DNA from 2 places in the Caulobacter sp. HJHS_5 genome. Region 1 is predicted to be linked to the other one. Evidence: predicted binding sites of a transcription regulator. Region 1 holds the regulator's gene; the other holds the start of a gene.

Region 1 (15,247 bases):
CGTCGACGACGAAACCGGCCTGGCGCAGGCCCGCGGCGACCAGGTCGGCGATCCGCCGCTCATCCTCGACGACCAACAGACGCATGGCTCCTCGCAGCTTCGAAACGCGATAGGGCGCGGTTCGTTTTATGGCTGTTTTAAGAGCCCTTCGCCCCGGCGCCGCCCTCTAAAACTGCCTTAAACTTCGCGAGCAGACTGCAGGGGTGTTTTCAAGAGCGACCGGAGCCCGCCTCCGTCGCATCCCGACGGAGGCCCGCCATGAGATCCCGCCTGATCGCCGCGACCGCGTTCATCTCCGCCCTGCTCGTCTCGCCGGTCATGGCCGCCGACTGGGCGGCCGTCGGCAAGGCGCTCGGCAAGACCGGCACGGTCACCGGCAACGTCTATCGGGTCGGCCTGCCGCGCACCGACCTGCAGGTCACGCTCGACGGCGTCGCCATCAAGCCGACGCTGGCGCTCGGCTCCTGGGTGGCCTTCGACGACATGGGCGCCGAGAGCATGGTGATGGGCGACCTCGTCCTCACCCACGCCGAGGTCAATCCGGTGATGTCGGCGCTGATCGAGCAGGGCTTGGAGATCACCGCCCTGCACAACCACCTGCTGCGTTCGACGCCCTCGACCATGTACATGCACATCGGCGGCCACGGCGATCCGGTGAAGCTGGCGACAGCGATTCACGCCGCCCTGGCGAAGAGCGGCACGCCTTTCACCGCGCCCGCCCCCGCCTCCGCCGCGCCGCCCGCGCCCCTTGATTTCGACGTCGCCGGAATCGAGCAGGCGCTCGGCGCCAAGGGCGCGTCCAACGGCGGGGTCCTTCAGTTCAACATTCCGCGCGCCGAGACGCCGAAGGTCGGGGGCATGGCGGCGCCGACCGCCATGGGTTCGGCCATCGCCATCAACTTCCAGCCCACCGGCCAGGGCAAGGCGGCGATCACCGGCGACTTCGTATTGACCGCCGACGAGGTGAACCCGGTCATCAGGGCGCTGCGCTCCAACGGCATCGAGGTCACGGCCCTGCACAACCACATGCTCGATGACGAGCCGCGTCTGTTCTTCATGCACTTCTGGGCCAATGCCGACGCCAAGACCCTGGCGACCGGCCTTCGAGCCGCGCTCGACAGGGTCAAGACCGCCAAGCCAGGCTGACCTCACGTTGCACCCCCGTTCGAATTCGGAAGGCGAGCCCGCGCTCGCACGCAGACTTGTGCGCCTTGACACCCTTCGCACTCGGCATCGCCGTCGGAACGGGTTCGCTCTCTACCGCACCGCCGGCGTCATGCTCAGGGTGATGCTCTCGCTTTCGGCCGGCAGATGCCGCGTCGTCGTCGGCGGGGCCAGGATCATCGAGACCGCGAAGGCCATCGCCGCCAGTGCGGCGAACGCCGCGGCGGCCAAGGCGGCCCAGCGGCCGTCCTTCTGCAGGGGCGGCTTCAGAAGGCCGCGGATGTAGCTTACGGCCGCCGGATCGAGGGCGGAATCGGTCATCGCCATGGGCCGAGCCTAACCCAGGCCCTTGCGTCGCGCGACGCGGAACCCCAAAGAACACGGCCTGAAAGGTTCGGCCCATGATCCTGGTCATCGATAACTACGACAGCTTCACCTACAACCTCGTCCACTATCTGAACGAGCTGGGGGCCGAGACGGTCGTGCGCCGCAACGACGCCCTGTCGGTGCAGGAAGCCCTGGGCCTGGGTTCGGAAGCCGTCCTGCTGTCGCCCGGCCCCTGCACGCCGGACCAGGCCGGCATCTGCCTGCCTCTGCTGCGCGGCGCCCCGGCCGACCTGCCGATCCTCGGCGTCTGCCTCGGTCACCAAGCCATCGGTCAGGCCTATGGCGGCGACGTGGTCCGCGCCAAGGAGATCCTCCACGGCAAGACCAGCGCCATCCACCACGCCGACACGGGCATCTTCAAGGGTCTGCCCAACCCCTTCACGGCCACCCGCTACCACTCGCTCGCCGTCAGCCGCGACACCCTGCCGGACGACCTGGAGGTCACCGCCTGGACCGAGGACGGCGAGATCATGGGCTTCCAGCACAAAACCCGCCCCGTCCATGGCGTGCAGTTCCACCCGGAATCCATCGCCACCGAAGGCGGCCACCAATTGCTCGCCAACTTCCTGGAGCTGGCCGGCGTGAAGCGCCTCGCCGACGCCTGAACCCATGAGCGACGCCTTCAAGCCCCTGCTGGCCAAGCTGGCCGACGGCGCGACCCTGTCGGAAGACGACGCCGACGCCTTCTTCTCCGCCTGCCTGCGCGGCGAGCCGACCCCGGCCCAGGTGGCCGCGGCCCTCACCGCCATGCGCCTGCGCGGCGAGACGGTCGGCGAGATCACCGCCAGCGCCCGCGCCATGCGCCGCGCCGCCGTGATGCTCGAGCATCCGTTCGACGTCATCGACACCTGCGGCACCGGCGGCGACGGCCTGCACACCTATAACGTCTCCACCGCCGCGGCCTTCGTGGCGGCCGGCGGCGGGCTGAAGGTGGCCAAGCACGGCAACCGCGCCCTCTCCTCCCGCTCCGGCTCGTCCGACGTGCTGGCGGCCCTCGGCGTCAAGCTCGACGCCGGTCCTGGAGCCCAACTGAAAGCTCTGGAAACAGCCGGCATCTGCTTCCTGTTCGCCCCGGCCCACCACGGCGCCATGCGCCACGTCACCCCGATCCGGGCCGAACTCGGCTTCCGCACGGTGTTCAACCTGCTGGGCCCGCTATCGAACCCGGCCGGCGCCAAGCGCCAGGTGCTCGGCGTTTACGACCTGCGCCTGCTGGAGCCGCTGGCCCGCGTGCTCGGCGCCCTCGGCGCGACCCGCGCCTGGACCGTTCACGGCCAGGGCATGGACGAGCTGACCACCACCGGCGAGACCCACGTCAGCGAATGGCGCGACGGCGCCGTGCGCCATTTCACCATCACGCCGGAAGCCGTCGGCCTGCCGCGCGCGGCCTTGTCCGATCTCACCGGCGGCGACCCGGCCGTCAACGCCGGGGCCATCGAGGCCCTGCTCGGCGGGGCCAAGGGCGCCTATCGCGACATCGTGCTGCTGAACGCCGCCGCCGCCTTCCTGGTCGGCGACAAGGTCGAGACGCTGCGCGAGGGCGTCGAACTGGCCGAAGCCGTCATCGACGACGGCCGCGCCCGCGCCGCCCTGGACCTGCTGATCGAGGCCACCAATGGCTGATATTCTCGACAAGATCGCCGCCTACAAGCGCGAGGACATCGCCGTCCGCAAAGCCGCGCGCCCGACCGTCGACGTCTCCGAGGCCTCGCACCCGCGCGGCTTCCGCGCCGCCTTGGCCCGCGACGCCGCCCCCGGCCGGCTCGCCCTGATCGCCGAGATCAAGAAGGCTTCGCCCTCCAAGGGCCTGATCCGCGCCGACTTCGATCCGCCGTCGCTGGCCCAGGCCTACGCCGCTGGCGGCGCCAGCTGCCTCTCCGTGCTAACCGACGCGCCCAGCTTTCAGGGCGACGACCGCTTCCTCGTCGCCGCCCGCGCCGCCGTCGACCTGCCGGCCATCCGCAAGGACTTCCTGGTCGATCCCTGGCAGGTGGCCGAATCCCGCGCCCTCGGCGCCGACGCCATCCTGATCATCATGGCCATGGTCGACGACGCCCTGGCCGCCGACCTCTACGCCGAAGCCCTGCGCCTCGGCATGGACGCCCTGGTCGAGGTGCACGACGAGGCCGAGATGGAGCGCGCCAACGCCCTCGGCGCCGACCTCGTCGGGATCAACAACCGCAACCTGCGCACCTTCGAGGTCGATCTGGCCTGGACGGAAAAGCTGTCCGCAATGGCGCCCACCGACGCCCTTCTGGTCGCCGAGAGCGGCATCTTCACTCCCGCCGACGTCGCCCGCTGCGCCGCCGCCGGCGCGAGCGCCATGCTCGTCGGCGAAAGCCTGATGCGCCAGGCGGACGTGACCGCCGCGACCCGGGCGCTGCTCGCCTGAGCCTTTTTCTCTGATTGTTCTCGACGCCGATGTTCCAGGCCGACCCTTGGTAAGACGGCGTTAACCACAGAACGCCTAGAGAACGAATTCGACGTTTGCGGTTTGTTCCGCTACAGTCATCGACACAGAGATTCGCAGCGAGGGCCTTGCCGATGCTCACCCGCAAACAGCACGAGCTGCTCATGTTCATCCATGAGCGCATCAAGGAAACCGGCGTCTCGCCGTCGTTCGACGAGATGAAGGAGGCGCTCGATCTGGCGTCCAAGTCCGGCATCCACCGGCTGATCACCGCCCTTGAGGAGCGCGGCTTCCTGCGCCGCCTGCCCCACCGGGCCCGGGCCTTGGAAGTGGTCAAGCTGCCGCAGCAGGCCACCACCGCCGCCCCGCCACGCGGTCGCGGCGCCTTCACGCCGAAGATGGTCGAGAACACCGGCGCCGCCATCGCGGCCAATGACATGCGCGAGCTGCCGATCCTCGGCAAGATCGCCGCCGGCACCCCGATCGAAGCCATCCAGCATGAGCGCGACCGCCTGCTGGTTCCCGAGAGCATGCTCGGCGCCGGCGAGCACTACGTCCTCGAGGTGCAGGGCGACTCGATGATCAACGCCGGCATCCTCGACGGCGACTTCGTGATGATCCGCAAGGGCGACAACGCCAACAACGGCGAGATTGTCGTCGCCCTGATCCTCGGCGAGGAAGCCACCTTGAAGCGCCTGCGCCGCAAAGGCGCCTCCATCGCCCTGGAAGCCGCCAACCCCGCCTACGAGACCCGCATCTTCGGACCGGACCAGGTTCAGGTGCAGGGCAAGCTCGTCGGCCTGATCCGCCGTTACCACTGATCCGGCGCTAGCCGTCGTCCTCCGAGGCGGCCGCCGTCCACGGCCGGCGGCCCCTCAGCGTCTGGGCCCAGACGATCCGCCAGCCGCCCGCCGTCCGATAGAGCTCGGCCGCCCCGCCCCGGGCGAAGTCCTCGCCGGTCAACCGCAGCTTGCCCTCGCACACTGCCGGCCATTCGCTCGGCGCCGGCCCTCGTAGGCTGACGATCTCGCCTGTCTCGCACAGGCGCTCGATCTCCGCCGCCTTGGGCGTCCGCTTGCCCCATGACGCGGCCAGGGCGGTCGGCGCGGTGGTCGGGGTGCAGGCCATCCGCCCGCAGTCGAAGCCCGGGGCGGTCTCATCGATGGTCAGGCCGCGGCGCCGGCTCCACAGGTCGACGCCGAACCGGCTGACGTCCGGCCGCAGCAGCACCGCCTGCTCGCCCACCCGCACCGCCGCGCTGGCGCCGTTCGAGGCGATCCAGGCGTCGGGCGCCGGCGGCCTCGGCCACAGGCTGACGGCGAAGGCCAGCGGCAGGCCGAGCCACCGCAGCCGTCCGCGCCACAGGCAGAGCCACATCAGGCCGAGGAACGCCACCACCAGCGCCGCCGACGGCGCGCTCGCCACGGTGATCTGGGCGAACGGCGCCTTGGCGAACCAGTCGGAGATGGCGCTCATCGCGCCAATGCCCCAGCCCGCCACGGTCAGGAACGGCCCGCCCAGCCCGAACGGCTCCAGCACCGCCCCGATGGCGAGAGCCGGCATGAACACGAAGCTCGACAGCGGCGCGACCAGCAGGTTGGCGGGCAGGCCCCAGACGGCGACGCGGTTGAAGTGCTGCAGGGCGAACGGCCCGGTGGCCAGGCCCGCCACCAGGCTGGCGAGGATGCTGATCCCCAGCCAGGCCCCGAAGCCCTGGGCGATGCGGATCGGCCAGGGCACGGAGATCTCCCTGGCCGGCGTCGGCCACGCCTCCGCCAGGGCCACGAGGGCGGCGGTGGCCGCGAACGACATCTGGAAGCCGGGCGTCGCCGCCGCTTCCGGCTGCATCAAGAGGATGACCAGGGCCGCCAGCGCCAGGGCGTGCAGGCTGATCGCCCGCCGGTCGGCGAGCACGGCGAGGAACGCCACGGAGGCGGTGATCGCCGCCCGCTCGGCCGGGGCCGGCGCGCCCGAGAGCACGAGGTAGGCGCCGACGGCTCCAAGTCCGGCGACCGCCGCCCACTTCTTGCCGTCGACGCGCAGGGCCAGCCACGGCCACGCCGCGATGCCCAGGCGCACGGCGGCGAACACGAAGCCGCCGACGATGGCCATGTGCAGACCGCTGATCGAGAGAATGTGCGCCAGGCCCGAGGCGCGCATGGAGTCGGTGGTCTCCTGCGAGACCCAGGCCTCGTGGCCGGTGACCATGGCCGCGGCGATGCCGCCGGTCTCCGGCCCCATCCGCTCGACGATCCGTTGGGCGAGGCTCCAGCGCGCGGCGTTGACGCCGAGCACCCAGCGCAGGGCCGCCGTCGGCGCGGGGGCGTCGAACACCTGGGGCCGCCCCAGGGCGAAGCCGGAGCCGCCGATGCGGTCGAAGAAGGCGTCGCGGGCGAAGTCGTAGGACCCCGGCGCGGCCGGCCCGGGCGGCGGGCCGACGATGGCGCGGATGCGGACGTAGGCGCCGGGCCCGACGACCGAGTCGGCGCCGACGCTGATCCGCACGCGGTGCGGGACGGCCTCGGCCGGCAGGTCGCCGATGCGGGACGGGGCGATCAGCAGTCGCCCGCCCGAGGCGCCGGGGCTAAGGACATCGACCACCCAGCCCTCGACGATGCGCGGCTGGTCGTCGGCGGCGAGGACGGGCGCGGCGACGCTCAGGGTCCGGACCTTGCCGGCCAGCACGCCGCCGGCGGCGAAGGCCACGAGGCCGAGGGCGATGGCCAAGGATCGCCACGGCGACCAGCGCTGCGCCGCCAACGCCAGGCAGGCGGCCACGAGGGCGAGCCCCAGCACGGCCCACAGCGGCGGCTCGGCGAGCAGCTTGAGATAGGCGGCGGCGCCGAGGCCGAAGGCGACGGGGCTCCACAGCGTCCAGCGCTCGGCCTGGGCCTCGATCTCCGCGCGCACGGCGGCCCAGAGACTTGGGAGGTTAGGTTTCCACGAAAGGCCCGTGCTAAGAGGCCAGCCCTTCTGAGCCGCCCTCCCCGAACCGGTCGTCCCGCCTATGTCCTCCCCCGTCGTCACCCGCTTCGCGCCCTCCCCCACCGGCTACCTGCACATAGGCGGCGCCCGCACGGCCTTGTTCAACTGGCTTTATGCGCGCCACACCGGCGGGAGCTTCCTGGTCCGCATCGAGGACACCGACCGCGAACGCTCCACCCAGGCGGCGGTCGACGCCATCTTCGAGGGGCTGAACTGGCTGGGCCTGACCTCGGACGCCCCGGTCGTCTACCAGGCCTCCCGCGCCGACCGGCACCGCGAAGCGGTGCGACGGATGCTGGACGCCGGCCGCGCCTATCGCTGCTGGATGACGGCCGACGAGCTGGAGGCCGCGCGGGACGCCGCGAGGGCCGCCGGCCACGCCCTGCGCTCGCCCTGGCGGGACCGTGACGACGGCGACCAAGCCCAGCCGCACGTCATCCGTTTCCGGGGTCCGCTGGACGGTGAGACCGTGGTCGCCGACCTGGTGCAGGGCGACGTGCGGTTCGCCAACAAGGACCTCGACGACCTGGTGCTGCTGCGCTCCGACGGCGCGCCGACCTACAACCTGGCCGTGGTGGTCGACGACCACGACATGGGCGTGACCCACGTGATCCGCGGCGACGACCACCTGGTCAACGCCGCGCGCCAGAGCCTGCTCTACGCCGGGCTGGACTGGACGGTCCCGGCCTTCGCCCACATCCCGCTGATCCACGGCCCGGACGGCGCCAAGCTGTCGAAGCGGCACGGCGCCCAGGCGGTGGGCGACTTCGCCGAGCTCGGCTACCTGCCCGAGGCGCTGCGCAACTACCTGGCCCGCCTGGGCTGGAGCCACGGCGACGACGAGATCTTCAGCGACGCGCAGGCCATCGCCTGGTTCGACATCGCCGACGTCAACAAGGGCGCGGCCCGCCTCGACTGGGACAAGCTGGCCCACGTCAACGCCCACTATATCCGCGCGGCCGCCGACAACCGCCTCGCCGGGCTGGTGGACGGCGTGCTGCAGGGCCGCGACCAAGCGCCGACGGCCGAGCAGAAGGTGCGCATCGAGGCGGCGATGCCGTTCCTGAAAGACCGCGCCAAGACGCTGCCGGAACTGGCCGACCAGTGCGCCTTCCTGCTGAAGGCCCGGCCGCTGGCGGTCGACGACAAGACCCGCGGCCTGCTGACCGACGAAACACGGGACCGCCTCGGCCGCCTTCTCTCGCATCTTGAGACGCAAGATCACTGGGACGCCGCGACGCTGGAAGCCGCTCTGAAGGCCTTCGCGGAGGCCGAAGGCGTCGGATTCGGCAAGATCGGCCCGCCCTTGCGCGGTATCCTGACCGGCGGCTCGCCAGCGCCCGACCTGGGCAAGACCTTGGCCGCCCTGACGCGGGCGGAGAGTCTTAATCGTATACGGGACGCTCTTTCGCACCGCAGCTAAAGCGCTATAAGGCCATGCCGCATAGCGAAAGCGTGTTGCGTTTTGTGTCTACGAGGGGATTTCGGGGATGAGCGATAAGGCTTCTCTGACGATCGGCGACAAGTCGTACGATCTGCCGATCATGAAGGGTTCCGTGGGCCCCGACGTGGTCGATGTACGCAAGCTGTATGGGGAAGCGGACGTCTTCACCTACGATCCGGGCTTCACGTCGACGGCGTCGTGCGAGAGCAAGATCACCTACATCGACGGCGACGCCGGCGTTCTGCTGCACCGCGGCTATCCGATCGACCAGCTGGCCGAGCAGTCGAACTTCCTGGAGACGGCCTATCTGCTGCTGAACGGCGCCCTGCCGACGGCCGCCGAATACGCCGACTTCGAGAACACCATCACGCGGCACACCATGCTGCACGCGCAGTTCGACCGCTTCTTCGAGGGCTTCCGTCGCGACGCGCACCCGATGGCGGTGATGACCGGCGCCGTGGGCGCCCTCTCGGCCTTCTACGCCGACGCCGTGCAGGTGGACGACCCCAAGCAGCGGATGATCTCGGCCCACCGCCTGATCGCCAAGATGCCGACCATCGCGGCCCGCACCTTCAAGTACTCGATCGGCCAGCCGTTCGTGAGCCCGCGCAACGACCTCTCCTACTCGGAGAACTTCCTGCACATGTGCTTCGCCGTGCCGGCGGAGGAGTACAAGGTGAACCCGGTGCTGGCCCGCGCCATGGACCGCATCTTCATCCTGCACGCCGACCACGAGCAGAACGCCTCGACCTCGACCGTGCGCCTGGCCGGCTCTTCGGGCGCCAACCCGTTCGCCTGCATCGCGGCCGGCATCGCCTGCCTCTGGGGCCCGAGCCACGGCGGCGCGAACCAGGAAGCGCTGGAGATGCTGCAAGAGATCGGCACCGTCGATCGCATCCCGGAATACGTCCAGGGCGTGAAGGACAAGAAGTACAAGCTGATGGGCTTCGGCCACCGCGTGTACAAGAACTTCGACCCGCGCGCGAAGGTCATGGAAAAGACCTGCAAGGAAGTGCTCGGCCAGCTGGGCATCAACGACCCGCTGCTGGAAGTGGCCATGGAGCTGGAAAAGGTCGCCCTGAGCGATCCCTACTTCATCGACCGCAAGCTCTATCCGAACATCGACTTCTACTCGGGCATCACCCTGCGGGCGATGGGCTTCCCGGCCGAGATGTTCACCGTGCTGTTCGCCCTGGCCCGCACCTCGGGCTGGATCAGCCAGTGGAAGGAAATGTTCGAAGATCCCGGCCGCAAGATCGGCCGCCCGCGCCAGCTCTACACCGGCGCGACGCAACGCGACTTCGTCCCGGTCGACAAGCGCGGCTAAGGCCGTCGCCGGTTTCACGGTTTCAGAGCCCCGTCGGACGCCAGTCCGACGGGGTTTTGTTTTGGGCGCCGATCGAGAAGGCATGGGTGCGCGCGGCTTCAGTCAAAGCCGTGGGTGTAGTTGCGCGGAGGCAGCGGCGCGGGGCGGCGGCGGCCCCGGTCTGGCGGCAGCTCGCCGGGCAGGCCGACGGGGTAGCCGGGGAGCGCGTCGGGGTCGGGCGGCGGGGTGTAGGTGGGAGTCGGCTGTGGAGGCGCCGCTTCGGCCCTTTCCCCCTGGATGGGGGAAAGGGTTGGGATTGGGGGTGGAAGCGGTTCAGCCGGCGGTGAGTGAGCCGGGCTTTGGGTGGGAAAAGCGTCGTGCGGCTTTTCTAACCATGCCTCTTCCTGACACGGCGCCACCCCCACCCTTGATCCCTCCCCCCTCCAGGGGGAGGGAGACCTAATAGCGGCGCGAGACAGCCCCAGGTCCCGGCAGATCTGCTCCACCACCTCCTCGAACGGCCGGGACAGGATGTCGCCAAGGTCGTCCGCGTCCTTCAGACGCTCGGTGGCCTCGCGGATGCAGCGTTCGTGCGCCTCGCCGCCCTCGGCGTCCTTGTGGATTTCGTCGATGATGCCGGTGACGGTGGCGGCGATGTCGTCCTTGCGGGCGCGAAGGCGCGGGTCTTCCACAGCCTTGGGCGCCGTCGCCGCCCGCGCGGCGGCCAGCGCCGCCCGCCGGGCTTCCTCGGCCTCGTAATCCTCGATCCGGCCGACGCCGCGCAGCTTGTCGATCACCTCGCTCTGCAGGGCGAAGGTGAGGCGCACGGCGCGCGAGACGCGGCTGAAGGCCAGAGTGACCGCCGCCGGATCGAGCGGCGCGGCGCCGGGCCCGGGCGCCGGGACGACATGCCGGCGCAGGCTCTCGGCGATCTCCATGCCGATGGCGGCCAGACGCGACAGCTCGGCGAGCTGCTGCTCCAGCAGCGGCCGCGCGAAATCGGCGCCGCCCGGCGCTGGTGCGTCGAGGGCTTCGGTATCGTCGGGGCTGGCGGGCTGTGGGGTCACGCCTCCAGTGAAGCAAGCGGCGGCGTCAGAGGCGGACGTGTGGAAAAGAAACCCAGGCCAGGGCCTGGGGCGCCGCGCGGCTACCAGGGCTTGTCGCGGCGGATGCCCTGATAGGGCGCGTTCGCATCGCGACGGAATTCGCGCTCGACGTAGCTCTGATAGTCCTTCGGCCCCTTGTCCTTGGGAAGCAGGACAATCGCCGGCCTATAGGGCTCGACGTCCGTTCGACGATCACCGCCGACCAGGGCAACCTCGACCGGCCACCTCGGCGGCGGACTGCGCGGCTTCGCGATCACCGGGCCGGAACTCGAAATCCGCCGAGCGGCAGGGGGCGGTGCGGATGCGCAGGCGGCTAGGAGAAGGCTGGTCACAAGGGAAAGCGCGATCGGATACTTCATGAGGCATCCTTACGGGCGGCGTCGCGGTCTTGGTCAGCACAAGGCTAACATGCCAATAGCGAACAACGACCTATAAAGTCGGCGAAGCGCCACTTCCTGACCTTGAGCCCGCGTCGGAAACCGGACCTTCAGCGAGAAGTCCTAGGAGCAAGATCGCATGTCCGAGGCGCACTCAGGATAGCCTCGACGAGTCCGCCGGCCCGGTCGTGTAGGTGGACCTAGCGTCGCGGCGGTGCCCGTTGGGAGAGGCCCGGCGTCTGACGGGCCGTTGGAGCGAGGATCGCGCCCTCGTACGGATTTCGAGGCACCCGGTTCTGCGTCTGAAGGTCGGCGAACAGGTCGGCGTAGGCGTCTTGGTAGGGTGGCATCTGGTCGCCGAAGATGCGTGCCCGAAGGCAGGCCGCCACCACGAGCTCCAGGTCGAACAGAGGGTCGGCCACATAGGTCTCGTAGTACCGACCGTACTTGCGAGAATCGTAGACGTCAGGCGCGCCGCCGTGGATCACGGCGGCGCGCAAGGTCATCAGGTCCCTCAGCCTTGCGGCGTCGAGGTGATCGCCGAGCAAGCCTCGCACCCCATCGATCACCGCCTGGGTCGCTTGGTTGGCGTCACCGAAAATGCCATCCAAGGCCATGCAGAAGATCGGGAAGCGCGCGGCCTCGTCCAGCGGCCAGGCGCGGTAGAAGTACTCGAGCGCATACAGGCGGCGGCGATCCACGCGCGCGCTGGAGGCCAAGAGCCGGTCGACCTCCGCCAGCCACGGGAGGTCGTCCGTCCCCAGCACGATGTCGCTCATCAGCGGTGGTGTGTGCGGACTGTGCCCACCTACGCCGACATCCTGATTTTGGATCGTGCAGTGGCCGCCGAACATCGCGCGTCCGGAAAAGGTATGCCGTTGCCGCGGTTCTGGCGTCAGGGCGACCGCGCCCAGGATTCCGGCGCGCATCTTCTTGGCCACGGTCAGATTCGGGGCGCGCACGCCCAGCCAGCTCGTGGGCGACTTCACCGCCATCCGCGGATCCTTCAGCGGTGGGAAGACCTGTGGGTCGAGCCACCGTTCCGGGTGCTCGTCGGCCAGCTGCACGGCGAGGCTCTTCGGATCGCAGAGGAAGAAAGTCGTTCCGGCGAACGGATCCACGACGCGGATCGGCACCAGCGGGAACAGAGTGACGACGGCCTTCGGCGCGAACAGCGGGGACGCCGCCAAGTCGTCGGCAAAAGCTGTCAAGGTGTTGGGGGACACCCGATCCGCGTAGGGTCCCTCGAAGCGCGCGATCCAGCACTCGTCGGCGAGAATCCAGTAGGCCTCCGCGACGAATTGTGTGAGCAGGCTCCAGACGTCGCCGATGTCCAGGTACTTCAAATAAGGGGCGCCGTTCTGACGGACATAGTGGGCGGCCCGTATCATTTCGCTCTTTTGGTAGTGGAGCGAGGCGCCTAGGTTCCGGAGCGGCATCGGCGTTCCCGGGCGACCGAACATGAAGCTATGGCGATGGCCATCCGCGCCGGGCGGCCGCATCGCTGTCAGTAGCCGGATCGCGGCTTCTAAGTGGACCGGTTTAGGCATGTCAAAGCCCTAGCACGTTCGGGTCAGCTCAGCGCTGTGCGCGGGATCTGGCCCGCAGAGATGCACCACTAGCTGCCATTGGGTCCGCGCCAAAAACGCGACGTTGACTGCCTGAGGCATGCGGATCGATCTCTATCCCGCTGCCGAGGCTGAATCGCGGCGGGCCAATCGGGGGCGCCGGAAGGTCGCCGCCTTGACGGCCGCGATCAGCGCCGCCCGGTCGAATACCAGGCAGGCGCCCGCATGATTGTCGCCGTAATGCGCCCACATCTGCGGCAGCGAGTGGCCACGCTGATAGACCCGTTCGGTCCGCTCCATCGGCCCGATCTCACCGGTTATCTCGCAGCCCGGCAGATCGGAGGAGAAGCACGCGACACGCACGTCGCGCCGCAGCAGCGCGGCATAGTCGGCCATCATCGCCGGCGTGAACTCGGGCCCGAACTCCCCGCCGGCCACCCAGGTCAGCTGGAAGGTCTTGAACTCGTAGGGATCGTTGAGTCGCTCGAAGCTCGAAAACCGAAGCTCCCCACGAGCGAGGATGTGGTCGCAGAGCGTCGCGGCCGTCGTGTAGTGGTAGAGACAGCGGTCGGCAGACCGTAGCCAGTACCAGATTCCATCGGTGTCCTTAGGTTTGGGTTCGGTCGTGGTCTTGCGCCCAGGCCGTCGTGCGCCGCTAAGGTGGGCGAACACCTGCCCCGGCGCCGTCCCGAAGAGCGCTCTACGACGCCCCGTTCGCTTCCCGCTCATGCGGGCCCAATCTGCGACCAGCTACATAGCGCCCACCGGACGACGTTAGTCAGTTGGATAAGCTGCGGACGCTCGTTGCTTGGCTGCATGCCCATGGCTCCAGGGCTAAGCGTTAGACGGCGCGCACTTCGACCAGTTCGAGTGCGATCAGCTCCTTGAATATCTCCAATGTGCGGGACCCGATCTCGCCATCCTTAAAGGTGATGTAACCGAGATCGCTAAAGTCGGACGGAAAGTTCACTCCGTCCTCGCGGACAATGATGATCTTGCGGTCCCACATGATGTTCGCCGCGCCGAGCTCGTAGACGACGTTCTCGCTCGGCCGCCACACCTCCTCGTGGCCCCCATCTTTGCCCTCCCGGAAGAACTTCTCGTCCTTGGTGAAGATGAAGATACCCGCGCTGCACTCGTTCATCAGTTCCGCAACCTTCGCGGAAATGGGGCGGCCCTTGTTCGCTTCATCGACCGCAACTTTGTACGGAATCTTGAACTCGGTGAGGATCTTCTTCAGGTCCTCCAGTGGTTTGTGGTTCTTGCCATGCGCAACGAATAGCTGCTTGGGCTTGTCGTTCTGAGGCCTCGTGGGTACCGCTCGCGCGGACGCAGTCAGGCCTGCCGGTGGTACCTCGTCAATGGCTTCGGGAGTGTCGGCGATGCCGGGGTCTTCGAAGGCATCGACCTCGTCGCCCGAGACGCCTGCCCTACTGGTCAACTCCAGCGGTGGCGCTACTGGGCTATCAAGGGCGACGAAAAGCCCGGTCTTGGTGTTGCGGATGACGCCCGTAAACGTGCCATTCTGCTTGAGCACTTCAAACGCACGCGCTGCCCGCTCCTTCTCAAGCCCCATTTGGTTCAACACATTGGGGCCGATGTGATCCGGAGGAAACTTCGCTCTATTGTATTTGTCGAAGAAGGCCTTCTCCAAACGAGGTTGGAGCATCGCCGCAACCTTAGCGGCCACATCGTCACCTTCCTCGGTGGGAGAAACGATCCGTCGACCCAGATCGGTCAGCGTGATTTGATTGGCGTTGTAACCGCCCTCTGTCAGACCGTAGGCGATGGAGGAACCACAGAGGTTGCGCCAGCCCCCACTAGTTGGACTCAGATCGATTGCCATCGCGATGTCGTGCGGAGCTGCACCCTTACCAGCGAAGTTGTCCCAGAGAGCCTGAGCTATCCGCAACGCCTGCTGTAGCGGAAAGATCGGGAATTCCGATTGGCTAACCTTGGTGCGTTTAGGTGTTGGTGTTGGTGTCGCCGTCATCGTCCGTCCCATTGAGCCGTGAAGCGGCCCTCATTCACAGGACATGGGTATGTGAGTGGGCGAGATCAATGGCATCAACCAGAAAAATTACAGCGGCAACCATGACCGCGCGTAATATCTTTTCGGCCTGAGCCTTGGGATGGTCGCGACTGGGAAACTTCCCCGCCATTTGGGGGAGCCGCCCTAGCGCGCCAGTTTGGCTCGATGAGCGGCCAGAAGACACATTCTCAGAGTCGGCTGTTCCGAATATCCGCATTGAGTCAGAAGACCCCCTACCCCCCCAGCGCCTCAATCACCGCGTCCGCCGCCGCCTCCGACGGGTCCGGGCCGCCGCGCCCCATCTTCTCCAGCGCCGCCGCCTGTTCCTCCGCCTGGGCGTTGCGGCGCAGGGGGTCGTCGAGCAGCGGGGCGACGGCCGCCGCCAGGGCTTGGGGGGTGCAGGCGTCCTGGATCAGTTCGGGGGCGACCATGCGTTGGGCGGCGATGTTGAAGAGGGTGATCCAGGGG
Region 2 (15,247 bases), on a different contig from region 1:
TTCGGCCTGGGCGCCGTGGTCGCGGTGTTCCACGACATCATCCTGACTCTGGGCATCCTGTCGTTCCTGCAGATCGAGTTCTCGATGACCTCGATCGCGGCGTTGCTGACCGTCATCGGCTATTCGATGAACGAGAAGGTGATCACCTTCGACCGGCTGCGCGAGAACCTGCGCAAGTGGAAGTCGCTGCCGCTGCGCGACATCATCAACCTGTCGGAAAACGAGCGTCTGTCGCGGACCCTGATCACCGGCACCACCGCCATCCTGGCCCTGGCCGGAGCGATCTTCCTCGGCGGCCCGGTGCTGTTCCCGCTGGTCTTCACCATGGTGTTCGGCATCTTCGTCGGCACCTATTCGTCGATCTACGTCGCCCTGCCCATCATCCTGCTGTGGGGCGTGAAGCGGCACGACGAGGAAGCCACGCCGATCAAGCCGCAAGCCGCGCGGCCCTGATCCCATGGCTGCGCCCCGCCAGCCGCCGTCGATCGACGCCTACGGCGGCGGCGGGTTCCGCGTCTCGGGCGTGTGGCGTCCGGGCAGCTTGCTGATCGTCGACGACCAGCCGGCCGATTGGTCGGCCACGCGGCTCGAGGACCTGACGACCGACGATTTCAAGGCGGTGTTCGACGCCGCGCCAGGCGTGGTCGAGTTCGTGCTGCTGGGCACCGGCGCCGTCCAGGCGCTGCCGCCGAAGGCGCTGCGCGAAGCGATCCGCGCCCGGGGCTTCGGCCTGGAGTTCATGGCCAGCGAGGCGGCGGCCCGCACCTACAATGTGCTGGCGGCCGAGGGGCGGCGGCTGGCGGCGGCGCTGATCGCCGTCTGACCATGGCCATCGAATTTCCCGAGCCCACGCCGGACGCCTCGGGTCCACTCGAGGATCAGGTTCGCCGGCTCGACCCCGACCGCTGGCTGGCCAGCCGGTTCGTGGCCGACGAATCGGCGCGCGCCGACCTGATCGCCCTCTATGCGTACGATCACGAACTCGGCCGCGCGCCGCGCGTCGCCTCCAATCCGCTGGTCGGCGAGATTCGCCTGACCTGGTGGCGGGAAGCATTGGGCGAGGCCTTCGAAGGCCGTCCGGTGCGCAAGCATCCCACGGCGCTCGCCATCACGGACGCGATTCGACGCCGGAGCCTGCCGCGCGCGCCGCTGGAGGCGATGATCGACGCGCGGCTGATCGAGGTGGACGGCGGGCCGACGACGCTCGAACAGGCCGTGGCCTGGGCCGACGGCGTCGGCGGCGGGGCGATGCGGGCGGCGGCGCTGATTCTCGATCCGACGACGCCGGAGACGGCGACCGTCGCGGCTGGCCGGGCCTGGGGCCTGGCGCGCTACCCACAGATCGCCGGGGCGGTGGACGCCGCGCGGGCGGCGCGAATCGAGGCGCGGCGGGCGGCGAGGGGGCTGAGCGTCGCCGCGTTTCCGGCGGTGCTGCCGCTCGTGGCCCAAAGGCCTGGGGGCGATTTGGCGAAACGGCTGCGGCTGACCTGGGCGAGCGCGACGGGGCGGGTCTAACCCACACACCGCTCACCCCCGCGAAGGCGGGGGCCCAGGTGTTTTATCGATGGGCGGCGTGGATTTCAGAAAAAGCCTGGGTCCCCGCCTTCGCGGGGATGAGCGGGATTATTTTTATTCCGCCGCGACTCGCGTTTCCGCGCCCAGCCAGGCCCTGAGGTCTTCCATCGCCCTGATGCTCATCAGGCGTTTCTTCGCCCGACCGCGCTCCTTGAGCGGGATCTTGTCGCCGGCCTCGGTCTTCTTCGGCGCTTCCATGGGCGGCAGCAGGCCGTAGTTGATGTTCATCGGCTGGAAGGAGCCGCCGGCCTCCAGGTGGCCGCCGGTGATGTGGGCGACCAGGGCGCCGAGGGCGGTGGTCGCGGGCGGCGGGGCGAGCGCGCGGCCGAGGCGTTCGGCGGCGGCGAGGCGGCCGGTCATCAGGCCGATGGCGGCGCTTTCGACATAGCCTTCGACGCCGGTCACCTGGCCGGCGAAACGCAGGCGGGTATCGGCCTTCAGGCGCATCTGGCCGTCGAGCAGGCGCGGGCTGTTGAGGAAGGTATTGCGGTGCAGGCCGCCGAGGCGGGCGAACTGGGCGTTCTCCAGGCCCGGAATCATCCGGAAAATGTCGGTCTGAGCGCCGTACTTCAGCTTGGTCTGGAAGCCGACCATGTTCCACAGGGTGCCCAGCGCATTGTCCTGCCGCAGCTGGACGATGGCGTGCGCCTTTACGGTGGGGTTGTGCGCGTTGGTCAGGCCGACCGGCTTCATCGGGCCGTGGCGCAGGGTCTCGCGGCCGCGCTCGGCCATCACCTCGATGGGCAGGCAGCCGTCGAAGTAGGGGACGTTTTCCCACTCCTTGAATTCGGACTTCGGGCCTTCGAGCAGGGCGTCGATGAAGGCCTCGTACTGCGCCTTGTCCATCGGGCAGTTGATGTAGGCCGCCGCCTCGCCGCCGGGGCCTTCCTTGTCGTAGCGCGACTGCTTCCAGGCCTTGGACATGTCGACGCTCTCGACATGGATGATCGGGGCGATGGCGTCGAAGAACGACAGCTGACCCTCGCCGGTGAGGTCGAGAATCGCCTCGGCCAGGGCGGGGGAGGTGAGCGGGCCGGTGGCGACGATGACGTTGTCCCACTCGGCGGGCGGCAGGCCCGCGACCTCTTGGCGTTCGATGGTGACGAGCGGGTGGGCTTCCAGCCTGGCGGTGACGGCCGCGCTGAAGCCCTCGCGGTCGACGGCCAGGGCGCCGCCGGCCGGCACCTGGTGCGCGTCGCCGCAGGTCATGATGATCGAGTCGCAGGCGCGCATCTCGGCGTGCAGCAGGCCGACGGCGTTATGCTCCCAGTCATCGGAACGGAAGGAGTTGGAGCAGACCAGTTCGGCCAGGCCGTCGGTCTGGTGGGCGTCGGTCTTCCGCACCGGGCGCATCTCGTGCAGCACCACCGGCACGCCCGCCTGGGCGATCTGCCATGTCGCTTCAGAACCGGCGAGGCCGCCGCCGATCACATGAATGGGTTTCGTCGTCATTCCGTCCCTTTAGGCCGCGTGGGCGAGGGACGAAAGCGCTGCTGTCCATCGAACGACGTCGTGTTAGCGTCGAGTTGGGCTGTCAGATCGCTTGGGAGGGCGTCATGGCGCGGGTGCGGGTGTTCGTGGCGGCGACGGAGGGCTTTCGCCTGATCCGCCGCGAGCCGAAGGCGGTGCTCGTGTGGAGCGCGGCGCTGTTCGTGCTGATGGGGCTGCCGTTGGTGTTCCTGATGCAGCAGATGGCGCCGATGTTCGCCGCCATCGGCTCAGCCGTGGACGATCAGTCCAACGAGGAGATGCTCACGGCCATGGGGCGCATGTTCGCGATCATGCCCCTGGCCTACCTGATCATCATCGCGGGCTACACGATCGTCGGAAGCGCCGTGCTCCGGGCGGTGATCGCGCCGTCTGACCGGCGTTATTTCTATCTGCGCGTGTCGGGCTCGGAGGGCTGGCTGGCTCTCAGCGCGGTGGTCGGAATCATTCTCGCCTACATCGCCTCCGCCGTATTCCTGATCGTCGGTGGGTTGGTGGTGATCTTGCCGCTCAGCTTCCTGGCCGCGGCCGCGGGCGGCGGCGACGCGTTCAGCAGCACGCATTGGATCGTCGTGCTGGTGATCTTCGCGCTCGAGATCGCCCTGGCCTATTTCTGGCTGCGCTTCAGCATGGCGCCGATCATGAGCTTCGACGAACGGCGTTTCCGGCTGTTCGAGTCCTGGCGTTTCACCAAGGGCGCGGGCTGGTCGATCTTCTGGCTGGTGCTCCTTATGAGCCTGGCGCTCGTCGTCTTGGAGTGCGTTGTGATCGCGGTCGCCTTCGCGAGCTTCGGCGGGGCGATGCTGCAGGCCATGGTGGACCCGGCGAGCTCCGGCGAAATGATGCTGCAACTCGCGAAGTTCTACGCCTCGCCCACCATTTGGCTGGTCATGGCCGTGGGCTATCTGTTCGGCGGCCCGTTCATGGCGCTGTGCATCGCCCCCTTCGCCAGGGTGTATCTCATGCTGAAGCCGGATGCGGCCGAGGCGGCTGCTCCGGTCGCCACGGCCTGAAAACCGTTCGCAGCGCCGGCCCGGCGTCGCTAGAGTTATGACCGGCGGGCACGAATCGCTCCGCCGACCGGGGAGTCCATCGCTCGAGTTATGAACGCCAGCGTCGCCCATAGTTCCGACCATCCGGTCATCGGCGTCGACGAGGCGGTGGAGATTGTCCGGGCCGCCCTGCGCGACTGGCCGACGGCGATCCGCGCCACCTGGGGCGCCCTGACCCTCTATGCCCTGGCCGCCGCCATCGCGGCCCGTTACGGCGGTTCGCCGTTCACCGCGCCGGTCGCCACCACCGTGCATGTCGCCACCGCCAGCCTGGCTTACGGCGCGCTGTATCGTCGGGCGTTCGGCCGGCCGCTCGGGCCGCTGGGCCTGCAGTTCGGCTGGCCGGAGGCGCGGGTGCTCGGCGCCTCGGCCCTGGTCGGCGTCGTTCTGCTGTTCGCCTCGGTGCTGGCCTTCATCGCCATCGGGGCCATTGCGCTCGGCCTGGTGATGGCGGTCAATCCGACGGGGTTCAACGCCGGCTCGGAAGCCGATTGGCGGGCGGCGTTCAGTGGTCCAGTGGGCTTCTTCGTGGCCTTGCCGCCGCTGCTGTCGCTGGCCGGGCTGGTCTGGCTGGGTCTACGCCTATCGGTTGCTCCGGCCGCCTCGGTGGCGGAGGACAAGCTGCGGGCGCTGGCGGTGTTTCCGACCACGCGCGGGGCGGCTTTCGGATTGCTGATCGTGGTCGCGATCCTTGGGCTGCCGATGCTGCTGGCCAGCGGCGCGGCCGCCGCCCTGGGGCGGGCCCCCGGCGCCCCCCACTGGCTCGCCTCGGCCGCCCTCGGCGCCGCCTTCGCCTTCTACGCCGCCCCCGTGTGGACCGGGGCCCTGGCCGGCGTCTATCAACGACTGCGGCCCGCTGCCGCCGCTGGAACCTGAGTCATGGCCGAGATTTCCCCGTCTGAGATCGCCTTCGAGGGCTTCCGCCTGACGCGGGAGAAGCCGCGGGCGGTGATCGCGTGGACGGCGCTTCTGTTCGTGGTCAGCCTGATCACGCTTGGCCTGCTGCTCGCGACGGGCCTGCGCGAGGTGATGGAAATCGCCGAAAGCGGCGACCCCGACTCCGCCGCGGCCTTCGCGGCGATGGCGAAGGGCGGCCCGGCCTATCTGGTTCTGCTGGCCTTCGGTCTGCTGGTGCAGGCGGTGATGATGTCGGCTGTCTTCCGCGCGGTGCTGCGCCCCGAGGAGAGCCGCTTCGGCTATCTACGGTTCGGCCGCGACGAACTGCGGCAGATGGGACTCTTTCTGGTCCTGGTGGCCATCCTGGTGGTGGCGGTCTTCGTGATCGTCTTGGCCGGAGGCATCGTCGCCACCATCGTGCACAGCGTTCTACGGGCCATGGGGCCGGCCGGCACGGCCATCGGCGTGCTCGCCGGCGCGGGCATCGGCATCTGGGTGCTCGGGCTTGTGGTCTTCGTGATCATTCGTCTGTCGCTGGCGCCGCCCCTGACCTTCGCGTCCGGCCGGTTGCGGGTGTTCGCGGCCTGGCGCCTCTCGCACGGCAGCTTCTGGCGTCTGTTCGCCGCCTATGCCCTGGCGTTCGTGATGTACATGGTGGTCTGGATCCTCGCCATGGTGGTGATCACCGGCATCGGCGGAGTGATCGGCCTGGCCCTCGGCTACAACTTCAGCGACGTGGGATCGATCTTCCACCCCGACCTCAGCTCGTGGGCCGCCTATCTCACCGTTCCGACGCTGATCTATACGCTGTTCAGCGCCGCCCTGACCGCGATCCAGTACGCCGTGCTGTTCTCGCCTTCCGCCGTCGCCTATCAGGCGCTGACGCGCGAGCCGGACGAAGGCGCCGAAGCCAACCTGATCTAGGGCGGGACCGCCCTCGTCCTTCGAGGCCCGCTCGCACGGGCGCCTCAGGATGAGGGCTACTGGGATGGATCAGTCGAAATCCTCATCCTGAGGTGCGAGCAAAGCGAGCCTCGAAGGACGAGGTTTTCGCGCCGCTAAGCCCGCTTCCGAGCAGCCTCGGCCTTGAGCGCCGCCTTGCGGGCCGCGCGGCGTTCGTCGTGCTTCTTGAGCAGGTCGGCGAGGTAGCGGCCGGTCCAGGACCGCTCGTTGGCCGCCACCTGCTCGGGCGTGCCCACCGCGACGATCTCACCGCCGCCGTCGCCGCCTTCGGGGCCGAAGTCGAGCAGCCAGTCGGCGGTCTTCACGACATCGAGGTTGTGTTCGATGACGACGACCGTGTTGCCCTGGTCGACCAGTTCGTGGAGCACTTCCAACAGCTTCTTGGTGTCCTCGAAGTGCAGGCCGGTGGTCGGCTCATCGAGGATGTAGAGGGTGCGCCCCGTCGCCCGGCGCGACAACTCCTTCGACAGCTTTACCCGCTGGGCCTCGCCGCCTGAAAGCGTCGTCGCCTGCTGGCCGACCTTCACGTAGCCGAGCCCGACCCGTTTCAGCGTCTCCATCTTGTCGCGCACAGGCGGCACGGCCTTGAAGAAGTCGGCGGCCTCCTCGACGGTCATATCGAGAATCTGGGCGATGGACTTGCCCTTGAACAGCACCTCCAGCGTCTCGCGATTGTAGCGCTGGCCCTTGCAGACGTCGCAGGTGACGTAGACGTCGGGCAGGAAGTGCATCTCGATCTTGATCAGACCGTCGCCCTGGCAGGCTTCGCAGCGGCCGCCCTTGACGTTGAAGCTGAAGCGGCCCGGGCCGTAGCCGCGCGCCTTGGACTCCGGCAACTGGGCGAACCAGTCGCGGATCGGCTGGAAGGCGCCGGTGTAGGTGGCCGGGTTCGAGCGCGGCGTGCGCCCGATCGGGCTCTGGTCGATGTCGATGACCTTGTCGAAGTTCTCCAGGCCCTCAATGCGCTCGTGCGGGGCCGGGGCGTCCGAGGCGTTGTTCAGACGCCGGGCGGCGGCCTTGTAGAGGGTCTCGATGGTGAAGGTCGACTTGCCGCCGCCGGAGACGCCGGTGATGCAGGTGAAGGTCCCCACGGGGATTTCGCCGGTGACGCTCTTCAGATTGTTGCCGGTCGCGCCGATGACCTTCAGGGTCTTCTTCTTCGAGATCGGCCGGCGCTCTTCCGGAACTTCGATCTCGCGGGCGCCGGACAGATACATGCCGGTGACGCTCTTGGGGCTGGCCATGATGTCGGCCGGCCTGCCCTCCGCGACGATCTCGCCGCCGTGGACGCCCGCCGCCGGGCCCATGTCGATCACATAGTCGGCGGTGAGGATGGCCTCCTCGTCGTGTTCGACCACCAGCACCGAGTTGCCGAGGTCGCGCAGGCCCTTGAGGCTGGTCAGCAGGCGGGTGTTGTCGCGCTGGTGCAGGCCGATGGACGGCTCGTCGAGCACATAGAGCACGCCGGTCAGGCCCGAGCCGATCTGGCTGGCCAGGCGGATGCGCTGGCTCTCGCCGCCCGAGAGCGTGCCCGAGCCGCGCGACAGGTTGAGGTAGTCGAGGCCGACGTCGACCAGGAAGCGCAGGCGGTCGGTGATCTCCTTCAGGATGCGCCGGGCGATCTCCATCTGCTTGGAGGTGAGGCTTTCCTCCAGGCCGGCGAACCAGTCGCGCGCCGGGCGGATGGCGAGGCTGGAGACCTCGGCGATGTTCCTGCCGTCGATCTTCACGGCCAGGGCTTCCGGCTTCAGGCGCGCGCCGTGGCAGACCTCGCAGGGCGTGTCGGACTGGTAGCGGCCGAGCTCCTCGCGCACCCAGGCGCTGTCGGTCTCGCGCCAGCGACGTTCGAGGTTGGGCAGCACGCCTTCGAAGGTCTTGGCGACCTCGTACTTCCGGGCGTTGTCGTCGTAGACGAACTTGATCTTGTCGCCGCCGGAGCCGTGCAGCACCACGTCGCGCGCCTTGTCCGGCAGCTTGTACCAGGGCTCGTCCATCGAGAAGCCGTAGTGGCGGGCCAGGGCCTGCAGGGTCTGGGTGTAGAGCGGGGAGGGACCGCGCGACCACGGGGCGACCGCGCCCTTGTGCAGGCTCTTGTCCTTGTCCGGCACCACCATGTCGGCGTCGAACGCCAGCTTGGCGCCCAGGCCGTCGCAGGCCGGGCAGGCGCCGTGCGGGTTGTTGAACGAGAACAGCCGCGGCTCGATCTCGCTGATGGTGAAACCGCTGACCGGGCAGGCGAAGCGTTCCGAAAACAGGATGCGGCGCGGCTCCTTCTCGCCCGACCCATCCTCGTTCTTAGGCACGTCGGCCCATTCGGCCACGGCGATGCCGTCGGCCAGGCGCAAGGCTTGCTCGATGCTGTCGGCGTAGCGGCTTTCCTGGTCGGCGCGGGTGACCAGGCGGTCCACCACCACGTCGATGTCGTGCTTGAACTTCTTGTCGAGGGCCGGGGCGTCCTCGATCGGATAGAACTCGCCGTCGATCTTCAGGCGCTGGAAGCCGGCCTTTTGCCACTCGGCGATTTCCTTGCGGTACTCGCCCTTGCGGCCGCGCACGACCGGCGCGAGCAGATAAAGCCGCTCGCCCTCCGGCAGGGCGGTTAGCTTGTCGACCATCTGGCTGACGGTCTGGCTCTCGATGGGCAGGCCGGTGGCCGGCGAATAGGGAACGCCGACGCGCGCCCAGAGCAGGCGCATGTAGTCGTGGATCTCAGTGACCGTGCCGACGGTCGAGCGCGGGTTCTTGCTGGTGGTTTTCTGCTCGATGGAGATGGCCGGCGAGAGGCCCTCGATCAGGTCGACGTCCGGCTTGCCCATCAGCTCCAGGAACTGGCGGGCGTAGGCTGAAAGGCTCTCGACGTAGCGGCGCTGGCCCTCGGCGTAGATGGTGTCGAAGGCGAGCGAACTCTTGCCCGAGCCCGACAGGCCGGTGAGCACCACCAGCTCCCCACGCGGGATATCGACGCTGACGTCTTTCAGGTTGTGTTCGCGCGCGCCGCGCACGCGGATGAAATTGAGCTGCTCAGCCATGATGTCCGGAACGCACGAGGCCGCGAAGGGAGGCGCGGCGAGACAGCGTTATGTAGTGCGCAGAGTCGCGATTTGCACAAGAACAATGTGAGAACTGACGGCGCTTTCCGCGACCGGACGTCTCAGGACGTCGCCCATTGCGCGTCGATATGCTAAGCAGCCGCCTTCCATTCGAAGGAGGCGACATTGATCCAGGCCCTGCAAGACCGCTCCGCCCGTCTCGCAACCTGTTCGATCGTGTCCCATGCCCTTCGTCACCCTGGATTCCGTCGCCGCCGTCACGCCTGACGGCCGACCGCTTTTCGACAATCTGAGCCTCGCCTTCGGGGCCGAGCGCACCGGCCTCGTCGGGCGCAACGGCGCGGGCAAGAGCACCCTGCTGCGTCTGATCGCCGGCGAACAGGCGCCCTCCGCCGGCGCCGTCTCCCGCGCGGGAACGGTCGGGGTGCTGCGCCAGACCCATGCGCCGCCGGCGGACGCGAGCCTTGGCGACTGGATGGGGCTCGGCGAAGGGGTTCGGCGGCTGGGCCGCATCGAGGCGGGGGAGGGAACGGACGACGACTTCGCCCTGGCCGACTGGACATTGCCGGCGCGGGCCGAGACGGCGCTCGCCGAGGTCGGCCTCGCCGGGTTCGACCTCACCCGGCCGGCCGCCGGGCTGAGCGGCGGGCAGGCGACGCGGGCGGCCCTGGCCGGTCTGCTGGCGCTGCAACCGGATCTGATCCTGCTCGACGAGCCGACCAACAACCTCGACGCCGAGGCGCGGGCGACGGTCGCGGGCGTCCTGAAGCGCTGGCGCGGCGGGGCGGTGGTGGTCAGTCACGACCGGGCGTTGCTGGAGGCGACGGATCGTATCGTCGAGCTCTCCAGCCTGGGCGCGGCGGTCTACGGCGGCGGCTACGCCCTCTATGCCGAACGCAAGGCGGCCGAGCGGCAGGCGGCGGCGCACGACCTGGCCAATGCGGAACGGGAGGCGGGGCAGGCGGCGCGCGAGGCCCAGGCGGCGCGCGAACGTCAGTCCCGGCGGGACGCCGCCGGCCGGCGCACGGCGGCCAAGGGCGATCAGCCGAAGGTGATGCTGGGGACCATGGCGGGCTGGGCGGAGGCCAGCGGGGCGCGGGGCGAGCGCATCGCCGAGCGGAGGGCGGAGGCGACTTCGGCCGCGCTCGCGGAAGCCCGGGGACGGGTCGAGCGGGACCGGCCGCAGGCGTTCGACCTGCCGCCCACGGGCCTGCCGACTGGGCGGCAGGTGCTGCGGTTCGACAAGGCGGGGTTCGGTTGGCCGGGGCAGGTCCCGATCCTGCGCGGCGTCGACTTCGCCCTGGTCGGGCCGGAACGGGCGGCGGTGGTCGGACGCAACGGCGCCGGCAAGTCGACCTTGCTGCGGCTCGCGGCGGGGAGCCTGCGGGCGACCGAGGGCGCGGTGACGCTGTCCGTGCGCGCGGCGCTGCTCGACCAGCGGACCGACCTGCTCGACGAGTCCCTCTCGGTGCTCGAGAACTTCCGCCGCCTGAACCCCGCCGCCGACTCAAACGCCGCCCATGCAGCCCTGGCCCGCTTCGCCTTCCGCAATGTGGCGGCCGATCAGGTGGTGGCGACCCTGAGCGGCGGGGAGCGCCTGCGGGCCGCCCTGGCCTGCGTGCTGGCCCAGCCTCAGCCGCCGCAACTGCTGATGCTGGACGAACCGACCAACCACCTGGACCTCGCGGCGGTGGAGGAATTGGAGAGCGCCCTGGCGGCCTATGACGGTGCGCTGCTGATCGCCAGCCACGACGAGGCGTTCCTGGAGGCGATCGGAGTGGAGCGGCGCTTGGCGCTTTGAGGGCCTACGGCGCCGGATAGATGTCCAGCAGCGCCCGCGTCACGCCGTTGGTCCAGCCGAAGCCGTCCTGAAGCGGATATTCGCCGCCGCCGCCGGCCTTGGCTTCCTCGATGTCGTACTTCTCCAGCATCTTGCCGCTGGCCTGGTATTCGCGGTTCACGGTGGCCAGCCAGCGCAGGCCGATGTCCTGGGCCAGGGCGTTCTCGCCATAGCGGCGGAGCCCGGCGACGGCGACCCATTGCAGCGGCGCCCAGCCGTTGGGCGCGTCCCACTGCTGGCCGGTGGGGGCCGTGGTGGTGCGCAGGCCGCCTGGAGCCAGCAGCAGCGAGCGGGCCTGGATCGCGACGGCCTTGGCCTGTTCCGCGCTCGCGGCGCCGACGAACAGGGGGAACAGCGTCGCGGCGCTGGGGTGGTCGAGGCGCAAGCCGTCCCGCCACTGATAGTCGAGATAGAGCCCTCGGCGGGCGTCCCACAGATAGGCGTCCATCGCCGCGCGGCGGGCGCTGGCGCGGGCCGTGAAATCCTCCGTGCAGGGCCGGTCGGCGACGGCCTCGCAGCCCTCGGCGATCGCCGTTTCCAGGCCGTAGATCAGGCTGTTGAGGTCCACCGGGACGATGGCGGTGGTCTGGATGGTCTTGAGGGTGTTCCCGTCGGCCAGCCAGCGCGAGCTGTAGTCCCATCCGCTCTCGGCGCCCGCGCGCAGGTCGCGATAGACCTCGGCGGCCGGGCGGCCCGGCGCCTCGCGGGCGGTCAGCACGTCTTCGCGATAGGATTCGTCCCGTGGCGTGGAGCGATCGTCGAAATAGCGATTGAGCACCGCGCCGTTGGGCAAAGCCACCACCCGGCGATAGGGCTGGCCCGGCCTGGCGGTTTTCTCGCCGTCCATCCAGAAGGCGTGCTCGCGGCGCATGAGGTCGAGTCGCGCCTTGAACCGCGCCTTGTCGGTCTTGTCGGTCAGGCCGACCATGGCGAAGTAGAAGGGCGGCTGGGACCGGCTGAGGTAGTAGGTGCGCGCGCCATTGGGGATGTGGCCGTAGGCGGCGATCAGGCCCCCGAAGTCGTCGACCATGTTCTCGACCGGCTGGGTCTGACCGTCGGCGGCCAAGCCGAGCAGGGTGAAGTAGCTGTCCCAGTAGTAGATTTCGCGGAAGCGGCCGCCGGGTACGACGAACGGCTTGTCCAGCGGCAGGGCGGAGCCGCCTTGCACGGCGGCGACCGGCGGGCGGGTCAGCGCGGGCCACAGGGCGGCGATGTGGGCCTTGAGGTTGGTGCGGGCGCTCGACGGGGCCGGCGTCGCGGCGACTTCCGGGACCATGAAATTGGCGCTGACGAAGCGCTTGAGCTCCTCGTCGGTGAACCGGGCGTGGGCGCGATAGTCCGCCATGATCGCTTCCGGCGCGCGCCGGGGCGTCGCGTCGACGAAGGTTTTGCCATCAGGAAACAATCGCCGCATCTGCACCTGCTCGAACAGCGGGCCGAACAGATCGGCCGGCGTCGCAGCGGTCGCGGCGGCGGGCGTCTGCGCCGACCCCGGCTGGCCGGTGAGGCCGATGGCGACGAGGGCGGCGGCGATGGTGAGTTTGATGTTCGGCATGGGACCTCGTTCAGCCGCGGCGGCCGAATCCTAACGGACCGGCTACAGCCAAGCCAAACGGAGCCGCAGTGGTGTGGTCTAGGCGATCTGCCGGCCGTTCAGCGCGGCCAGGCGCAGGCGCGGCGCCTCAAGATGGTCCTGCCCCTCGATGCTGCGGATCGCCAGGGCGTTGGCGGCGCGGCCCTTCAGGCGGTGGAGCATGGCGGTGGGCTGGTAGAGGCCGAGGTAGCGGTCGACGCCCCCGGCGGCGGTCGACAGCGGCGCGAACAGCACTTCCATGGGCACGGGGCCGGCGTCCTCGGCGCGAATCTCGCCCTTGACCACGAAGGGGGCAGGGCGCGTGCGGCAGCGCTCCAGAGTCGCGGTCAGCGGCGCGCGGTCAAACGGAGTCCATAGGGTGAGCATGTTGTCGTGGCGCAGGCCCCGGCCATGCAGATTGGTGACGAAGCCACCCGCCAGACGGATCGGATAGACCCCCGCGCGTTCACGCCCGAGCATGAAGACCTGCGGCAGAAGGTCGGGGAAATCGGTCGGATCGACGGCCGAGCGCGGCGGCAATTCATAGCTACCGCGCCGTTCACGCCAATAGTCTATCAACTGTTGTGTGCTGGGATGGAACATAACGTCCGCCCTTGCCCACGGCTTCAATGGCCGCATGGGGGTTGCAGGGAAGACGCGGGCCACCCGCGGAACGCGCCAGTTTGGCACAGTCTCGGGCGGCCTCACGACGGGGTCGGGGAGGCGCAATCCTCATCGGCCGCGGTTGGAGGGATGAGGAGATGTCCATGTCGGCTGGTCGCATGACCTTGCTCGCGCTGTTCGGCGGTCTGTTTCTGTGGCTCGCCGCGAGCGCCCTGGGCGGCGACATCGCCGCGGCGCAAGGCTGCGGAAGCGGCTGCCAGCCGCCGCCTCCGCCATGCTGTCAGCCGCCGCCCCCTCCGCCGCAACCTCCGCCCAGCTGCAACACCTGCGGCGGCGGCGGGAATCACAACATCAACGTGCCCGGCCTGAACATTTACGTCGCCCCGTCGGTGACGGTGAACGCCAACGTGAACGCCAGGGTCGGCGTCAACGCGGAAGCCAGCGGCATCGCGGCGGCCCGCGCTTGGGGCGGCGCCAACGCCAGCAGCTACAACTCGGTGTTCGGTTACGGCTGCTGCGGCGGCGGCGGTCAGAGCTTCTACACCCCGCCGATGGCCACCGGCATGATCCAGGGCATGGTCGTCGAGGGCCAGCAAGTCCCGCGCACGCGCCGGGTGGCCTATGAGGCGACCCGCACCCGCATGCGCAAGGTGGTGATCCAGGCCGTCTGCCTGGACGACCGCGACGTGCCGCACCCGGCTTCGCAGGTCACCCCCGACCGCGATATCGACGAATATTACGACGGCGAACTCTATCGCTGCATCGCCGGCGCGCGGATGCAGTACGTGGTCGCCGACTTCAACGGCAAGATCGCCTTCGACGGCGGCCAGACCGTGGTCTGCGCCAAGGGCGAGGCCCTCTATCATTCGCCGGGCGCCGGCCGCGCGGGCCCCGACGGCGGCGGCGCCAGCGTCGCCTGCCGTCCGCAGAAGGCGGCCCGCGACTGCAACGAGCGCAGCCTCCTGCGCCGCTTCGGCGCCGGGGTGAAGGTGCTGACCATGCTGGCGACCGAGCGCTACACCGCCTACCGCGAGGAGACGGTGATGGAGCAGGCCTCGCAGACCGTGATGACCGGCATGAGCCTCGACGGCGGCGTCGGCGGCGTGGCCTTCTAAGGCCCGCCGTGCGACGCTGAGCGCAGCGCCGTCCAGTGGAGGCGGCCTGCGTGGGGCGACATGAAGATCATCGGCATTTCCGGCAGCCTGCGCCGGGCTTCCTATAACAGCGGCTTGCTGCGTGCGGCCCGCGACGCCGCGCCGGAAGGCGTGCAGATCGAGATCGGCTCGATCCGCGGCATCCCGCTCTATGACGGCGACCTCGAGGCCGCCGAGGGCCTGCCTTCGGCGGTGGTCGCCCTGAAGGACGCCATCGCCGGCGCCGACAGCCTGCTGCTGGCGACCCCCGAGTACAACAACGGCGTGCCCGGCGTGTTCAAGAACGCCATCGACTGGCTATCGCGCCCGGCGGCCGACATTCCGCGCGTGTTCGGTGGCAAGCGGGTGGGGCTGATCGGAGCCTCGCCCGGCGGCTTCGGCACCATCCTGGCCCAGAACGGCTGGCTGCCCACCTTGCGGACACTCGGGGCCGAGCTGTGGACCGGCCGCAAGATGCTGGTCTCCGGCGCCGGCAAGGCGTTCGACGGCGAGGGAGAGCTCGTCGACGAGGCGGTGCGCGAACAGCTGGGCAAGTACGTGGCGGGGTTCGCGGAGTTCGTGCGGCGCTGAGCGGCTCTGCGTCCTTCGACACGGCCGCTGCGCGTCCGGCTCAGGATGACTAAGCCAGCAGATTGAGCGCCAATCCACCTGCGTCATGCTGAGCAGCGCCGGCAGGCGCGTGTCGAAGCACGCAAGGCCCCGCTACTTCTCCGGCCGCGCCACCAGCTTCCACTCCTTGCCGTCGACGAGATACCGCTGGGCGGCGGCCTGGACGTCGGCGGGGGTGACCCGTTCGATGCCGGCCACCACCGAGCGGACGGCGTCCAGCTTGCGCGGGTCGGCCTGGGCGCCCGAAAGGGTGCTGATCCAGTACTCGTTGGTCTCGCGCTGGCGCATCAGGGCGTCGAGCTTCGGCTTCTTGGCGCGCTGCATCTCGTCTTCCGTCGGCGGCTTGGCGCGGAGGTCGGCGGCGATGCCGGCGACGTCCTTGAAGAAGCCGTCGATCTTGTCGGGCGGCACCTCGACGCTGG

The links. Region 1 encodes LexA, which represses DNA repair genes until DNA is damaged. Its sites were predicted from a motif close to ATGTTCNCNANNTGTTCT; they were not measured.
Region 2: uvrA (excinuclease ABC subunit UvrA) is a predicted target of LexA. The motif match lies at 9,084-9,101, and genes of this name have one in related genera.

What each region holds. Positions count from the first base shown of each region.
Region 1 is NZ_JBWZNC010000001.1:485,354-500,600, forward strand. Features, by position in the region: gene ACFLIT_RS02540 (response regulator) at 1-85, opposite strand, end outside; gene ACFLIT_RS02545 (DUF1259 domain-containing protein) at 259-1,146, shown strand; gene ACFLIT_RS02550 (hypothetical protein) at 1,258-1,491, opposite strand; gene ACFLIT_RS02555 (anthranilate synthase component II) at 1,566-2,156, shown strand; gene trpD (anthranilate phosphoribosyltransferase) at 2,161-3,174, shown strand; gene trpC (indole-3-glycerol phosphate synthase TrpC) at 3,167-3,943, shown strand; gene lexA (transcriptional repressor LexA) at 4,096-4,782, shown strand; gene ACFLIT_RS02575 (ComEC/Rec2 family competence protein) at 4,790-6,871, opposite strand; gene gltX (glutamate--tRNA ligase) at 6,969-8,369, shown strand; gene gltA (citrate synthase) at 8,437-9,717, shown strand; gene ACFLIT_RS02590 (hypothetical protein) at 9,816-10,763, opposite strand; gene ACFLIT_RS02595 (hypothetical protein) at 10,844-11,059, opposite strand; gene ACFLIT_RS02600 (hypothetical protein) at 11,380-12,570, opposite strand; gene ACFLIT_RS02605 (DUF2971 domain-containing protein) at 12,862-13,419, opposite strand; gene ACFLIT_RS02610 (TIR domain-containing protein) at 13,589-14,740, opposite strand; gene lpxB (lipid-A-disaccharide synthase) at 15,013-15,247, opposite strand, start outside.
Region 2 is NZ_JBWZNC010000008.1:180,961-196,207, forward strand. Features, by position in the region: gene secF (protein translocase subunit SecF) at 1-453, shown strand, start outside; gene ACFLIT_RS16700 (Mth938-like domain-containing protein) at 458-823, shown strand; gene ACFLIT_RS16705 (squalene/phytoene synthase family protein) at 826-1,515, shown strand; gene trmFO (methylenetetrahydrofolate--tRNA-(uracil(54)-C(5))-methyltransferase (FADH(2)-oxidizing) TrmFO) at 1,630-3,027, opposite strand; gene ACFLIT_RS16715 (hypothetical protein) at 3,132-4,076, shown strand; gene ACFLIT_RS16720 (hypothetical protein) at 4,167-4,991, shown strand; gene ACFLIT_RS16725 (hypothetical protein) at 4,995-5,936, shown strand; gene uvrA (excinuclease ABC subunit UvrA) at 6,071-9,004, opposite strand; gene ACFLIT_RS16735 (ABC-F family ATP-binding cassette domain-containing protein) at 9,249-10,826, shown strand; gene treF (alpha,alpha-trehalase TreF) at 10,831-12,420, opposite strand; gene ACFLIT_RS16745 (PAS domain-containing protein) at 12,499-13,077, opposite strand; gene ACFLIT_RS16750 (hypothetical protein) at 13,206-14,177, shown strand; gene ACFLIT_RS16755 (NADPH-dependent FMN reductase) at 14,238-14,786, shown strand; gene ACFLIT_RS16760 (M16 family metallopeptidase) at 14,919-15,247, opposite strand, start outside.